DNA from 2 places in the Hymenobacter antarcticus genome. Region 1 is predicted to be linked to the other one. Evidence: riboswitches for the same ligand, from Rfam matches in the RefSeq annotation. Region 1 holds a riboswitch; the other holds the start of a gene.
What was found. Region 1 has a riboswitch for cobalamin ahead of ABD819_RS12865 (acyl-CoA thioesterase). Riboswitches for the same ligand answer to the same signal wherever they lie in the genome.
Positions count from the first base shown of each region.

Region 2: another riboswitch for cobalamin. It lies ahead of ABD819_RS20355 (TonB-dependent receptor); the one in region 1 lies ahead of ABD819_RS12865 (acyl-CoA thioesterase).

Region 1 is NZ_BAABDI010000017.1:36,055-43,384, reverse strand. Features, by position in the region: gene ABD819_RS12885 (MFS transporter) at 1-403, shown strand, start outside; gene ABD819_RS12880 (MFS transporter) at 337-1,077, shown strand; gene ABD819_RS12875 (cupin domain-containing protein) at 1,262-1,639, shown strand; gene ABD819_RS12870 (SDR family oxidoreductase) at 1,644-2,435, shown strand; cobalamin riboswitch at 2,628-2,849, shown strand; gene ABD819_RS12865 (acyl-CoA thioesterase) at 2,997-3,383, shown strand; gene ABD819_RS12860 (putative sulfate/molybdate transporter) at 3,466-4,656, opposite strand; gene ABD819_RS12855 (cation:dicarboxylate symporter family transporter) at 4,777-6,093, opposite strand; gene ABD819_RS12850 (AEC family transporter) at 6,121-7,029, opposite strand; gene ABD819_RS12845 (TonB-dependent receptor domain-containing protein) at 7,254-7,330, opposite strand, start outside.
Region 2 is NZ_BAABDI010000045.1:13,766-21,095, reverse strand. Features, by position in the region: gene ABD819_RS20370 (T9SS type B sorting domain-containing protein) at 1-697, shown strand, start outside; gene ABD819_RS20365 (cation diffusion facilitator family transporter) at 914-1,900, opposite strand; gene ABD819_RS20360 (transporter) at 2,089-2,955, shown strand; cobalamin riboswitch at 3,055-3,268, shown strand; gene ABD819_RS20355 (TonB-dependent receptor) at 3,430-5,394, shown strand; gene ABD819_RS20350 (DUF5074 domain-containing protein) at 5,443-6,486, shown strand; gene ABD819_RS20345 (hypothetical protein) at 6,621-6,890, opposite strand; gene ABD819_RS20340 (thioredoxin family protein) at 7,032-7,330, shown strand, end outside.

The DNA of each region.
Region 1 (7,330 bases):
GGGCCTGTGCTTTGCCAGCTGGGCCTCGCGCATTCCGAGCGTGCAGCAAACGATGGGCATATCGGAGGCCGGGCTGGGCGGCGTGCTGCTGGCCATTCCGCTGGGGCAGCTGGTGTCGCTGCCGCTGGCCGGGTGGCTGGTGGCCAGGGAAGGCAGCCGCAAAGTGGTGCTGTGGGGCGTGCTGCTCTACGCCGCCGCGCTGGTGGGCCTGGGCTGGGCCGCCAACCTCTACCAGCTGCTGCCGTGCCTGGTTCTTTTCGGCATCGGGGGCAACCTGACCAATATTTCGGTACCCAGGCCGTGGGCGTGGAGCGGCTGTACAAGCACAAGCCCATTATGGCCTCTTTTCATGGGCTGTGGAGCCTGGCCGGGTTCGTGGCGGCGGCCGTGGGCTCGTTTATGATTGGGCACGCGGTGCCGCCGGGCGTGCATTTCGTCTTTATCGCGGTGTTTATTCTGGCCGGGCTGGCGGTGAGCGCCGGCTCCATGGTGCGCGAAGATTCGGGCGTGGACCCCGACCAGCCCATCTTCGTGAAGCCCGACAAGGAGCTGCTGGGGCTGGGGGCCATTGCCTTCTGCGCGCTCATCTGCGAGGGCGCGATGTTCGACTGGAGCGGGGTGTATTTCAAGAAGGTTATTCAAGCTGATAAAGACTGGGTGGGCGCGGGCTACACGGCGTTTATGAGTACCATGGCGCTGGGCCGCTTCGGGGCCGACTGGCTGGCGGGCCGGCTGGGAGCCCGGCGCGTTATCCAGCTCAGCGGGCTGCTCACGGCCACGGGCTTGCTGATTGCGGTGCTGCTGCCCACGCTGGGCACGGCGCTGCTGGGGTTTCTGCTGGTGGGCTTTGGAACGTCGGCGGTAGTGCCGCTGGTGTACTCGGCGGCGGGCAAGTCGACGCGGATGTCGGCCGGTATGGCACTGGCTTCGGTTTCGACTATCGGCTTCTTTGGGTTTTTGCTGGGGCCGCCGGTCATTGGTTTCGTGGCCGGGGCTACCAGCCTGCGGGTGTCGTTCGCGCTCATTGCCCTGATGGGCCTGTGCGTGTCGGCGGTGGCCAGCCGGGTGCGGGTGTAGCTGCTGAGGAAAGGGAAATTGAAGGAGGTTAACGGAAAAAAGAACGGTCATGCTGAACGCAGTGAAGCATCTCTACCGCGCCCTAATCCTAACATTTAAGTTAGTATTGGGGTAGAGATGCTTCGGCTGCGCTCAGCATGACCGTTCTGGTTCAATAAAACCCCATCCAACCCCAAAACTCCCAATGGAAACCGCCCGCCAAGTAACCAAATACGCCTGGGACGATATGCCCAAAGAGCAGCTGTCGGACCAGCTTTCGCGTCGCCTCATCACCGGCGATAAAATGATGCTGGCCCACGTCTACCTCAAAAAAGGCTGCGTCGTGCCGCTGCATCACCACGAAAACGAACAGATTACCTACATCCTCGAGGGAGCCCTGCGCTTTCACATCGGTGCGGAAGATGGCGAGGAAATCATCGTGCGGGCGGGCGAGGTGCTGCACATTCCGTCCAACGTGCCGCACATGGCCGAGGCGCTGGAAGACACGCTCGACGTGGACATTTTCAGCCCGCCCCGCCAGGACTGGCTCGACAAATCGGACGATTACCTGCGCCAGAAATAGCCCCATGAACCTCGGACTGAACGGAAAAATAGCCCTGGTAGCCGCTGCCAGCAAGGGCCTGGGCCGCGCCGTGGCCGAAGAGCTGGCCGCCGAGGGCGCGTCGCTGGTGCTGTGCGCCCGTGGCAACGACGAGCTGCAGGCCACCTGCGCTGCCATCGAAAAAGCCCACGGGGTGCCCGTGCTGGGCATTGCCGCCAATGTGGCCGAGCCCGCCGACGTGGCCCGCGTAGTGCAGGCCGCCTTTGCCCGGTTCGGCCGCGTCGATATTCTGGTAACCAACGCCGGCGGCCCGCCCGCCGGCACCTTCGACGCCTTGAGCCCCGAAGTCTGGCAGGCCGCCACCCAGCTGCTCCTCACCAGCGTGGTGGAGCTGACCCGCGCCGTGCTGCCCGGCATGAAAGAACGAGGCTGGGGCCGCATCCTCAACATCACGTCCATCTCGGTGAAGCAGCCGGTGGCCAACCTGATGCTGTCCAACAGCCTGCGGGCGGCCGTGACGGGCATGGCCCGCACGCTGGCTACCGAGGTGGCCCCGTTCGGCATCACCGTCAACAACATCCTGCCCGGCTACACCCGCACCGAGCGGGTGGTGAGCCTGGCCGAAGCCGCCGCCGCGCGGGAAGGTATTTCCGCTGCCGATGCCACGGCCCGCTGGGAAGCCGAAATCCCGATGCGCCGCTTGGGCGAGCCGCGAGAGTTTGCGGCGCTGGCGGCGTTTCTGTGCTCGGAGCGGGCCAGCTACATCACCGGCACGTCGGTGCCGGTCGATGGGGGCTGGATTCGCTCGCTGCTGTAATCTGGATAGAGCTTGGAACGATGAAAGTAGCCCGTCATGCTGAGCGAAGCCGAAGCATCTCTACCCCAGTAGTAATTATTTACGCTCGCGGTAGAGATGCTTCGGCAAGCTCAGCATGACGTTCCTGTTTTGTTCCCTAAGCCGCAACCCGCCCCGCACCCGTACCTTCGCCCCGTTGGTTCTCGGTTTGATTTCCTTCAATCAGCGGACGGTTTCCGGCCAGAGCTTCGGCTCCGACGGGAATTAAAAGGGAATCGGGTGCAACTCCCGAACAGACGCGCTACTGTGAGTTTCCCGGCCTGAACAGGTCGGAACAGGCCGCCCCATTTATGCCCATTGGCCCGCCCCAGCGGACTGAGAAGGGCGGGGCCGCCCGAAATAAGTCAGGAGACCTGCCGGCCGCCGAGTGATGCTGCCCTCGCGCTTTGGGGCTGGCATCGGCGGTGCCGTGCCGCCGCGCCCTGGGCGCGGCCGGGGTGTGGCGCGGCCGGTGGTTGGCTGCTGAAAACGGGGCTTGAAATCAGGCGAAGGCCCGTTATCGCCTTTTTTAACCCCCAGTTCATGCTTCTTGCCGACCGCATTGCCCGCGCCGAAACGCGCATCTTCAAAGCCGTATTTCCCAACACCACCAACCACTACGATACCCTGTTCGGCGGCACCACGCTCATGCTCATGGACGAGGTGGCTTTCATCGCCGCCACCCGGTTTTCGCGCCTGAAAATGGTAACCGTGTCTTCCGAGCGGGTCGATTTCACGCACCCCATTCCCGGCGGTTCTCTGGTCGAGCTGGTCGCCAGCATCGAGCACGTCGGGAAAACCAGCCTGAAGGTGCGCGTCGAGCTATTCGTGGAGCAGATGTACTCCGACGACCGCCACAAGGCCGTCACGGGCCTGTTCACGTTCGTCGCGGTCGACGAGCACAAGCGGCCTGTGCGGATATTGGAGTAATTGTCAGGTGCTCGTTGTTAGTTGTCAGGCTCAATTGGATATTCTGGAACATCACTGACAACTGACAACGAGCAACCGACAGCTAAAACTTCCCCAGCCCTACCCAGCCGCGCTGCATGGCGTAGTACACGGCCGTGCCCACCAGCAGGCCCACGAGGTAGCCATACGGCAGGCCGGCGCAGAGCAGGCCTACCAGCAGCGTCACCAGCAAATTGGGCCGCTGCCCGCTGATGTCGCGCAGCAGCGTGGCCAGCGACAGCGCCTCGAACAGCAGCAGCACGCCCAGCACCGGCAGCGGAAAAATCTGGACCACCTCGGCAAAGCCCTGGCTGAAAAACAGGCCCATCACCAGGAAAATGCCGCCGTAGATGACCGCCGAGCCACCCGTGCGCGCCCCAAACGCGTAGTGCCCCACCAAACCGCCCGAGCCGTGGCACACCGGAAAGCCACCCAGAAACGGGTTCACCAGGTTCATCAGCGCGTAGGTGAAGCTGATTTGGCGGACGCTGAGCGGACGGTCGGGGAAATGGTCGTGCACCACCTGCCGGGTGGCCAGAATGGAATTGCCGAGCGACAGCGGAATCTGGGGCAGCGCCAGCAGCACGGCCCCGGTGAGGATGTCGGCCGTTTGGGGCAGGTGCCACGTGGGCAGGTGCAGGCCCGCCGCCCGCTGGGCCGTGGCCAAATCGAGCTTGAATATCAGCGCGTAGGCCACGCCCAGGGCAATGACGATGAGCGCCGCCGGCCAGCGCCGGTTGCCAAACAGCAGCACCGTGACGGTGAAGGCCGCCGCCGCCAGCGCGTAGCCCGCCGCCCCGTCCGAGCCCACGTACTTGGTGAGGGCCAGCGTGGCCAGCTGCAGGGCCAGCCCGAACTGAATGCCGCGCACCACTGGCTTGGGCACCAGCCGCGCCAGCCCATCAATCAGCCCGGTTATCGACAGGAAAAACATGCTGATGCCAATGGCCAGCCCGCCCCCGAAAATCACGCGGCCGGGAATCTTCTGGGCAATAACCAGCGCCGCGAAGGCCTTGAGCGGCTGCACGGGCATGGGCATCCGGTACCACAGCCCCGAGAACACCTGCATCAGCCCGAACATAATGAGCACCCCGGCGCTGTCCACGCCCGAGGCGGCGATGACGCCGATGAGCAGCGGCAAGTCGGTACCCAGGTCGCCAAACGCACCGGCCACTTCGTTGCGGTCGAAGCGGATGGCGGGGCGGGCCGGCGGGCCGGGGCGGGGTTCGGTTTGGAGCAGCGTCTTTGGTTCCACGGGGCGAAGGTCGGGGAAGTTGCTGCTCTTCGTCGCGCAATCTGTTTTTGGCCTCGGCAATTATGGAAGACTAATTTTGATGACAACCTTTTCCTGCTCGGACATAATCGGCGGTTGTTCTTAAGGTGTTTGTCGTTTGTTCTCCAGCAGGCGGGCCGTTTCGCTGGCCTGTTCGGCTACCTGGCCCAGGTACTCGCCGCTGGTGTAGTCTTTGCGGAAACGCAGCGGCTTCATGCGCTTGCCCAGCGCCTCCACGGCCTGCTCGTGGTCGAGGGCACCCTCGTTGTGGGCCAGGAAGATGGTGGCCACGCCATTGCCGATGAAGTTGGTGATGGAGCGGGCTTCCGACATAAACCGGTCGACACCCAGCAGCAGGGCCAAACCTTCTACCGGAATCACCTTCATGGCCGTGAGGGTGCTGGCCAGCACCACAAAGCCGCTGCCCGCCACCCCGGCCGCCCCCTTGCTGGTCACCATAAGAATGCCCATCATCGTTAAAATCTGGGCTCCGGATAATTCGATGTGAAACACCTGGGCCAAAAACAGCGTCGAGAGCGAAAGGTAAATAGTCGTGCCGTCGAGGTTAAACGAATAGCCCGTGGGTACCACCAGCCCTACCACCGGCTGGGCGCAGCCCATGCGCTCCAGCTTTTCCATGAGGCCGGGCAGGCCGGCTTCGGAAGAGGAAGTGCCCAGCACAATCAGCAGCTCGGCCTTGATGTACTTGAGAAACGACCACATCCCGATGTTGCAGTAGCGCAGGATGCTGCCCAGAATCAAAAAGACGAATACGGCCATCGTCAGATACACCGTCACCATGAGCTTGCCCAGCGGCAGCAGCGTGGCGATGCCGTACTTGCCAATGGTGAAAGCCATGCCGCCAAACGCCCCGATGGGCGCCAGCAGCATCACCCAGTGCAAGCCCCGGAACACGTACTTCGAGGCTTCCTTCAGAAAGTGAATGATAGGCTTGCGGCCCGCGTACTTGCTGAGCACAATGCCCAGCACAATGGCCACGATGAGCACCTGCAGCGTGAGGTTGTCGGCCAGGAAATGGCCCCACGAAAACTCGCCTGCCCGCTTGGTGAACTCGCCCACTTTATCAGTGCTGAGCTTGCCCACGGCCACGCCATCGCCGGGCCGCACCACCGCCGCCACCGCCACCCCAATCAGCAGCGCCAGCGTGGTCACCACTTCAAAATACAGCAGCGCCTTGCCGCCAATGCGCCCCACCTTCTTCAAATCCCCCATCGTGCTGATGCCGAGCGTGATGGTGAGGAAAATAATGGGGTTGATAAACAGCTTCACCACATTGATAAACTGCTTGCCCAGCGGTTCCATCTGCACGGCGGTGGCGGGCCGGAAGTGGCCCAGCAGCGCCCCGGCCACAATGGCCAGCAGCACCCACAGGGTAAGGTTATGGGTGATTTTTTTCAAGTTCATGACGGCGGGGTGGAGGGATTATTAACTCGTGAGCCACCAGCCCAGCAGGGCCAGCAGCGGCAGCGAAAGCGGAATGCCCAGGCCGACCATCTGGGCGGCCAGGGGTGGGTCGAGGCCGTAGCGGTCGGCCACGACGGCAGCCGTGTTCATCGGACCAATGGCGGCCCCAAGTACGCACAGATTCACGGCCGGGCCGTGTTGCTGGGCCAGGCCGCGGTACACCGCCCACACCAGCAGCGGGGCCAATACCAGCTTGTAGGCCAGCCCCAGGCCGAGCAGCCGGGTTTGGGCCCGGGGCACGGTCAGCTGCATTTGCAGGCCTACCGAGAGCAGGGCGATGACCGGAAACGGGGCGCTGAGCTTTTCGAGTACGCCGCGCACCAGGGCCGGGTGGTGGTAGCCGGCCGCGTGGGCCAGCCCCGCCAGCACGAAGGCCAGAAAAGGCGGAAACCGGACCATGTTGGTGGCCATGGTTCGCCAGGAGGGCTCGCCCGCGCCGTACCACGAGCCCACCACCACGCCCAGCGTAACGCTTATCAGTATCGAGCCGGCCAGGCTCATCACAATGCCCATTTCCAGCCCGGCTTTGCCATACAGCAGCTCAAAAATGGGAAAGCCGACGAACGAAATGCTGCTGATGCCGCCCGTCAGAATCAGGGCTCCCACCGTGCCGCGGGGCAGCGCCAGCCGCCGCCCCACCACGGTGAAAAATACCCATCCGGCCCCAAAAATCAGCCACGGCATGAGCATAGGCAGCAAAAAGCGCTGGTCGAGCCGCGCCTCGGCCAGATGCAGAAACGTAAGGGCCGGCAGAAATACCGTCACCAGCAGCTGATTGAGCACGTTGTGCGCCCCCGCGGGCACCAGCCGCCACCGACGCAACGCTGCCCCCAGGCCCAGGCACGCAAGCAGCAGCAGCAGGTTGGTCATCAGGCGGTTTTCAGAGGGTAGTAGGGTGGGTGGGTAGGAGGGTAGGAGGGTATGGGGGTAGGAGGGTATGGGGGTATGGGGGTAGGAGGGTATGGGGGGGTAGGAGGGTAGGAGGGTATGGGGGGGTAGGAGGGTAGGAGGAAAAAGCAGAAAGACAAAGTCTGGCCCTTTTACCCTCCTACCCTCCCACCCTCTTACCCTCCCACCCTCTTACCCTCCTACCCTTAAAACGTCAGCGTCACGTTGGTGTAGTAATACGCGCCGTTGAAGCCAAACTGGGCCGCGTTGCGGGTGTAGGGAA
Region 2 (7,330 bases), on a different contig from region 1:
GACCTCGATTCTGGTGCGCGTGTCGCCCCCGGTGGTGGCCCGCTTCGCCATCACAGATTCTATTTCGAGCCGCCCGCGCACCAACCCCAGCCAGCCCGCGGGTGGGCTGATTCCGCCCATCACCTACACCTTCAACAACCAGACGACCATCGACGGACTGCCGCCGCGCATCAATGGCCTGCCCGCCAATGGGTTTACCTCAACGGTATTCCGCCTCGACTCTATCCGCTGGACGTACCAGCGCATTAAGGATGGGGCCGGCCGCCTCGTGAGCGACGCTCCCAAGGTATTCTCGCGTACCTACAATCCCGGCAACCTGGTGCTGGCGCAAGGTGGCACCTACCTTGTGCAGCTGAGCTCGGCGTCGACGCTCATCACCCCCCAGGGTAGCACTGCCAACCGCGGCCAGTGCCCGGCTTCGGTTTTCCAGCGCATCGTCATCGTGCCGGAGCTGAGCGTGCCGAACATCATTACGCCCAACAACGACAACCTGAACGACGTGTTCGTGGTGCCGGTGGCCCAGCGCGGGGGCAAGCTGGAAATATATAACCGCTGGGGCCGCAAGGTGCAGGAATACGCCAGCTACCAGAATACCTGGGGTGGCGGCGAGCAGGTGGACGGGGTGTACTACTACTACCTCACCGACGCGAGTGGCAACAAAACCAAAGGGTGGGTTGAAGTTCGTCGCGGGCAATAGCCCGATTCGGAATACCCACAAAAAAGAGGGCCGCGAATTTCGCGGCCCTCTTTTTTGTGCGTTGCAAGCCGGGCCGGGGCCTGACTCGCGGGAGCGTGTACCCCGAATTTCCAATTCGGCCGCGGGAACGATACCCGAACAGCTCGTGCAGGCGGCCGAATTGGAAATTCAGGGTACACGTTCAGGCGGCCGAATTGGAAATTCGGGGTACACGTTTTAGCTCAGGTGATGGCGCTCGTTCTTCACGGCGTTCGTCACCGTCCAGACAATGGCGTGCCGGAAGGGATGCTGGCGCACGGCGCAGGCGGGCATGAGGCACAGCGAGCAGGCCGCAAACGTGCAGGGGTCGGCGTGCACGAACATCTCTACTTCCACCGCGAAGCGGGCCCGGATGAGCTCCTCAATGTCGTGCAGCTGGGTGTGCACCTCATCGAGGCTGAAGTAGTAGGGCATCTGCATGTGGCAGTCGATGTGCAGGTTGGAGCCGTAGCGCTGCACGCGCAGGTTGTGCACGTCAATCCAGGAGGGGCGGCGCTGGGCCTGCAGCTCAGCAATCACCTCGGCCACCACGGCGGTATCGGTTTCGTCCATCAGGCCCGACACGGCCCGGCGGAGCATGCGCCCGCCGTTCACCAGAATGAAGCCGCCCAGCAGCAGGGCCGCGCCCGCATCGAAACGCTCGATGCCGGTGGCCGCCACCAGCACCAGCGCCCCCGACGACACGATGGACGTGACCGCATCGATGTACAGGTGCTGCCCATCGCCCACCAGCGCCACCGATTTCAGGCGTTTGCCGGTGCGCACCAGCAGCAGGCCCACGCCCAGGTTCACCACGGCCGTGCTAGCCAGCAGGAGCACGCCCCAGTCGGGCCGGGCCACCGGGTGCGGGTGCAGCAGGCTCAGCGAGGCGCTATACAGAATAAAGACGCCGGCAATGAAAATCAGGGCCCCTTCGAAGCCGATGGACAGGTACTCCACCTTGCCGTGGCCGTACGGATGGTTTTCATCCTTGGGCAGGCTGGCCAGATACAGGCTGTACAGGGCGAAACCGCTGGTAAACACATTGATAATGCTTTCCAGCGCATCGGTGAGCACGGCCTGGGAGCGGGTGAGGTGGTAGGCGTAGAACTTAACGGCCACCAGCCCGATGCTCACCACGAGGGAAAGCAGGCCGAGGCGGTTCTTGAGTTGGGTAACGGTCATGCAGGCGGGTTTTCGGGGCAAAGGTCGGGCATGGCAAGCCGGGTCGGGCCCTTACGGCAGCCCCGGCCCGAAACCTTTTTGGGTCTCTCTGTTATTTGATGGTCCTGAAAATATCTCTCGGGCTAGTTGCTTTTGGCCAACCGCGGTGGCCGCACCGGCGAAAACCCGGCTTTTGCGTACAAGCGGCCATGAAACACTTTTTCGCCGGCTTATTTTCTGTTTTTTTTCTTACCCTCGATGCGGCGTGGGGCCAGGCCCCGGCCAAAACGTCTCCCTACGATTCGGCTCATTTCAACCTGTTCAAGCCGGTGCCGCGCAATCGCCTGCGCGAGCTGCAACCCGACCGCCCCGGCGTGACGGAAAGCCCCTTCACCGTCGATGCCGGGCACTTGCAGGTAGAGATGGATGCCCTGCGCCTCATCAACGGCGGTACGGGCAACGAGGACCGCACCCGGGAGCTGCACGCGGCCTACACCATGCTCAAGCTGGGCCTGAGCCGCCGCACCGATGTGCAGCTGGAAGCCCCGCTTTACACCGTGCTCAAGCAGCGCCCCAGCGGGGCCAGCGATTTTGAGGAACGCCACGCCGGCTTCGGCGACGTGACCCTGCGGGTGAAGCACAACTTCGTGGGCGACGACCATCTGGGCAGGTTTGCTCTGGCCATCATCGGCTACGCGCGGCTGCCCACCGGCGGCCCGGTGGGCGATGGCGCCGTCGAGTACGGCCTCGTGCTGCCGGTCGATGTGGAGCTGAGCGACAAGCTCAACCTCGAAGCTCAACTGCAATCCGAAGTAGCCTACGACCGGGAGCAGGACCAGCGCTACCTGAACATGGTGCCCTCCGTGGCCCTCGAATACGATTTTACCCGCAAGCTGGGCCTCATCACCGAGGCCGTGGCCCAGTGGAATACCCAGCAGCGCCGCTGGCAGTCCTCCGTGAACGTGGCCCCAATTATCAAGCTCAACGACAACCTGCAGCTGGATTTCGGTACCCACCTGGCCCTGAACCGGATTAGTGACCGGGAGTATTTCGTGGGCTTCACCGTACGCCGGTAGGTTCAGATAAGAGTTGAGAGTTAAAAGTTGAGAGTTACGTTATCTGTTGCCTAATCCTCAACTCTCAACTCTCAGCCCTCAACCCTTAACTCCCACCCCTTACCTTTGCCCTGCGATGGTGCCAACCCCCAATCGCGGGGCGCGGCTGAAAAGGGAATCCGGTTTAATGCCGGAGCTGTCCCCGCAACTGTACGCTTCATATCGGGGTGGGCCACACACGCCACTGTTTGCTGATTGATTATCAATCATCTAATGGGAAGGCGGCCCACCCGGCGGAGCAAGCCAGGAGACCTGCCAGCGCATTCATAGGTTCAGCATTCGCGGAGGACGGATGGAGAAAGAGAGCAGCGGCCGCCTTCGGGCAGCCGGTTTTTTCCTGTTTTTCGGCCTCGGCCCGGCAGCATTTTTCTTCTGAACAGGAGAGGAGCGCGGCGGGTTTTGAATCGAATTTTCTTTATCGAAAATTTGATTCGGATGCGTATTTTCGTTGTTGCCTGGGTGCCCGGGGCCTTTGCGCTGCTGGTGGCTGCGGGCCTGTGCCGGCCGGCCGCCGCCCAAACCCGGCCCGACACCCTCACCGGCCGCGTCCACCCGCTGGCCGAGGTGGCCGTGGTGGCCGAGCGCACCACCCGCTACGCCGTGGGCACCACCCGCTACGCCCTCGATTCGGCCGCGCTCAGCCAGTTTCGGGGCAGCTCGCTGGCCGAGGCACTGGCCGCCCGCACGCCCATCTACTTCAAGAACTACGGGTCGGGGCAGCTGGCTTCCATCAGCATTCGGGGCACGTCGGCGCGCCACACGGCGGTGCTCTGGAACGGGGTCAACATCAACTTTTCGTCGTTGGGCGAAGCCGATTTTTCGCTGCTGGCCGTGGGCGGCAACACGGAGGTAACGGTGCAGCCCGGCCCCGGCTCGGCCCTCTACGGCACGGGCGCGGTGGGCGGCGCGGTGCTGCTGAGCGGGCAGCCCCGCTTCGGCGCGGGCCTGCGGGGCAGCGTGCAGGCCAACGTGGGCAGCTTCGGGCTGGCCGCCGGCAGCGCCGAGGCCAGCTACGGCACTTCCCGGCTGGCTCTGCGCACCACCGCCCTCTACCGCACGGCTCAAAACGACTTTGTGCTGCCCGAGCGCTATACCGGCACGCCCGGCCTGCGCCAGCAAAACGCCGCCTTTCAGCAGTGGAATTTCACCCAGGATGTGCGCCTGCGCGTGGGGCAAAACGGCCAGCTTCTGGCCGCCGCCTGGCTCACCGGGGCCGACCGCCAGATTCAGGTGGGGCTGGGCATGGCCAACCGCCACGGCCGCGAGCTGGACCGCAGCACCCGCCTCCTCACCGAGTACCGCCACCGCCGGGGCCGCTACGAAGGCCTGGTGCGCGTGGCCTATGTGCAGGACGGCATTCGCTACGGCGACGATACGCTGGAACCCCAGGATTCGGACCTGCGCACCACCCAGGCTCAGACCGAGCACACGCTCGCCCTGGGCCCCCGCGCCAGCCTGCGCTTGGGGGCCGAGGCGCAGCACTTTGCCGCCACCGTGGACGGCTACGCCCGGCCCATTACCGAAAACCGGTTTGCCGCGTTTGCCCTGTTTCGGTACGACCCCCGGCCTGCTCTGCGCCTGAGCCTGAACCTGCGCCAGGCCGCCGTGCCCGACCAGCGCCCGCCCCTGGCCCCCGCGCTGGGCCTGGAGTGGGACCTGTTGCCCGAACCAATGGCCGACGCCAACGCGGCCACCAGCCGCCAGCTCACCTTCCGGGCCAGTGGGGCGCGCAGCTACCGGGCCGCCACCCTCAACGAGCGGTACTGGCCCACCGGCAACCCGTTTATTCTGCCCGAAACCGGCTGGGGCTACGAGGCCGGCCTGCGCTACGAAACCACGCCCACCGGCCCGGGCCGCTGGCGTACCGAGCTCACCGCCCACCGCCAGCTCGTGGATAATTGGGTGCAGTGGGTGCCCACGGCCATCGGGTTTTCGCCGCGCAACCTGCGGCTGGTGCTGGCGCAGGGCCTGGAGCTGAACACCCACCTGACGCGGCAGTGGCGGCAGTGGCAGGGCGCGGTGCGTGCCAGCTACGCCCTCACCGAGGCCCGCAAGCAGCAGGGCTACGCCGCCGATGCCGAGCCGGCGGGCAACCAGCTGGCCTACGTGCCCCGGCACGCCGCCACCGCCAGCGCCGAAGCCACCTGGCGCGGCCACTGGCTGCTGAGCGCGGGCACCAGCTTTAGCAGCTACCGCTATACCACGGCCGGGGCCGATGATTTTTTGCCGGCCTACTGGCTGACGCAGGCGGGGCTGGGCCGGCATTTCGACCACGGCGCGGCCCGCCTCACGCTGCTGGTGCAGGGCTACAACCTGGCCAATGCCCGCTACCAAACCTACCTCAACCGTGCCATGCCGCCCCGCTCCGTGCTCGTGAGCCTGCGACTGGCCCGGCGCTGATTTCCCCGATTTACACCAACCCTTTTTTGCCAAATACCCATTTTCCCAATGAAATACGCAATTCCCTCCTTTCGCCTGACGGCCACCGCGCTGGTGGCGCTGGCCCTGACCACCGCCTGCGACCCCGCCACCGAAATTGCCCCGATTCCCGCCGTCACGGTCACCAATTCGGTGTATGTGATTAACGAGGGCTCGACCAATGGGGCGGTGAGCCTCTACGACAAGGCCACCAAAATGGTGCAGGCCGACCGGTTTGCGGCGGCCAACAGCGGCCGTAAGCTGGGCCCCTTCCTGCAGTCGATGACCGTGGTGAACGACAACGGCTACCTCGTGGTCAACGGTGCGGATGAAGTTCAGGTAGTCAAAATGGCCGATTTTACGGCCGTAACCACCATCCGGGGGCTGTCGCAGCCGCGCTTCCTGGTAGCCGCCAGCGCCGACAAGGCCTACCTGACCGAGTGGCTGGGCGGTTTCCCCAACTACACCGGCCGGGTATCGGTGATTGACCTGAAAACCAACACCGTGACCAAGCAGATTGCGGTGGGCAGCGCCCCCGATGAGATGCTGCTGCTGGATGGCCGCCTCTACGTGACGGCCAGCTACGGCAATGCGCTCACCGTCATCAACACCACCACCGATGCGGTGGAAACGACCGTGGCCATGCCCGACGGCCCCAAAAACATTCTGCGCGACGGCAAAGGCAACATCTGGGTGCTGTGCAGCAAATACCTCGCGACCACCGATTACCTGGTCCGCTTTGCGCCTTCGGCTACGGCCGTGGGCCAGCAGGTGCGCATCGCCTTCCCCAGCTCCTACGTCAACGGGAACCTGCGCACCAACGCCGCCGGCTCAAAAATCTACGCTTCGCTGGGTAGCGGCACCTATGTGCTGGAGCCCACGGCTACGGCCCTGCCAGCCGCGCCGCTCATTCGCCGCAACTTCTACGGCCTGGGCATCGACCCGCAGGATAACACGATTTATGCCGGCACCGGCTTCACGGGCCGCGACAAGGTGATTCGCTACACCATGACCGGCGCGCCCATCGACTCCTTCAACGCCGTGGTGGGTCCGAACGGGTTTCTGTTCCGCTAACCCGGTTTTTTGATTTCGCCACTTTCCTTTCTGTAATCAAGTAAAAAGGCCCGTACCATGTTGGTGCGGGCCTTTTTGCTTGATGCTGGTTGCTCGGGTAATTGGAAGCGGCACCCGGAAAGGCACTCTTTCTATTAGTCGGCCAGGCCGTCGTGGTTGCGGTCTTTGGCGCTGCTGGCGGCTTTGTAGAGGTCTTTGCCGGTAACGTGGTGCGTGCTGTCGCGGGTGAGGCCGGCCGTGGCCGAGTCGCCACCGGCCACGCCGTCGGCAGCGGCGAGGCCTTTCTTGGTGTAGCCGCGCTCTACGTTGGTATCGCCTTCCTTGGTGCCGGAGCTGCAGGCGCTGAGCGAAACGGCCAGCGCGCAGGCCACGGTGAAGGGACGGAGGATGGAATTGAGGAACATGAAACGAAAGTAAGGGAGTTAATACGGTGCGAAGCTGCAAGGTAGAAAATTAACCTGCCGCCGTGCAACCGCAACTACCGGCCCGGAGTAAGGTTGTGACTGCGCCCCGCGCCATTTTCCTGATTCTTTTGTTACTGTTCCATGCCCAATACCATTTCTTCGCCCGTAGCCATGCCCACGCCGGCTTATTCCTACCCTGAGTTCCGGGCCCTGGTGGGCACTATGGCCGCCGAGCACCGCACCAGCGGCCCCGAGCAGTCGCCGGGCCTCATCCGCTACACTGCCCAGAACCTGACCCACCTCGACCGCGCCGCCGCCGTGCCGCTGCTGCCCGCGCTGGTCGAAACCCTTCAAAAGCTGCCCCAGCCCGAGCAGTGGCTGGTGCTGGGCGAGGCCTGGTGCGGCGACACGGCTCACACCCTGCCCATTCTGGCCAGCCT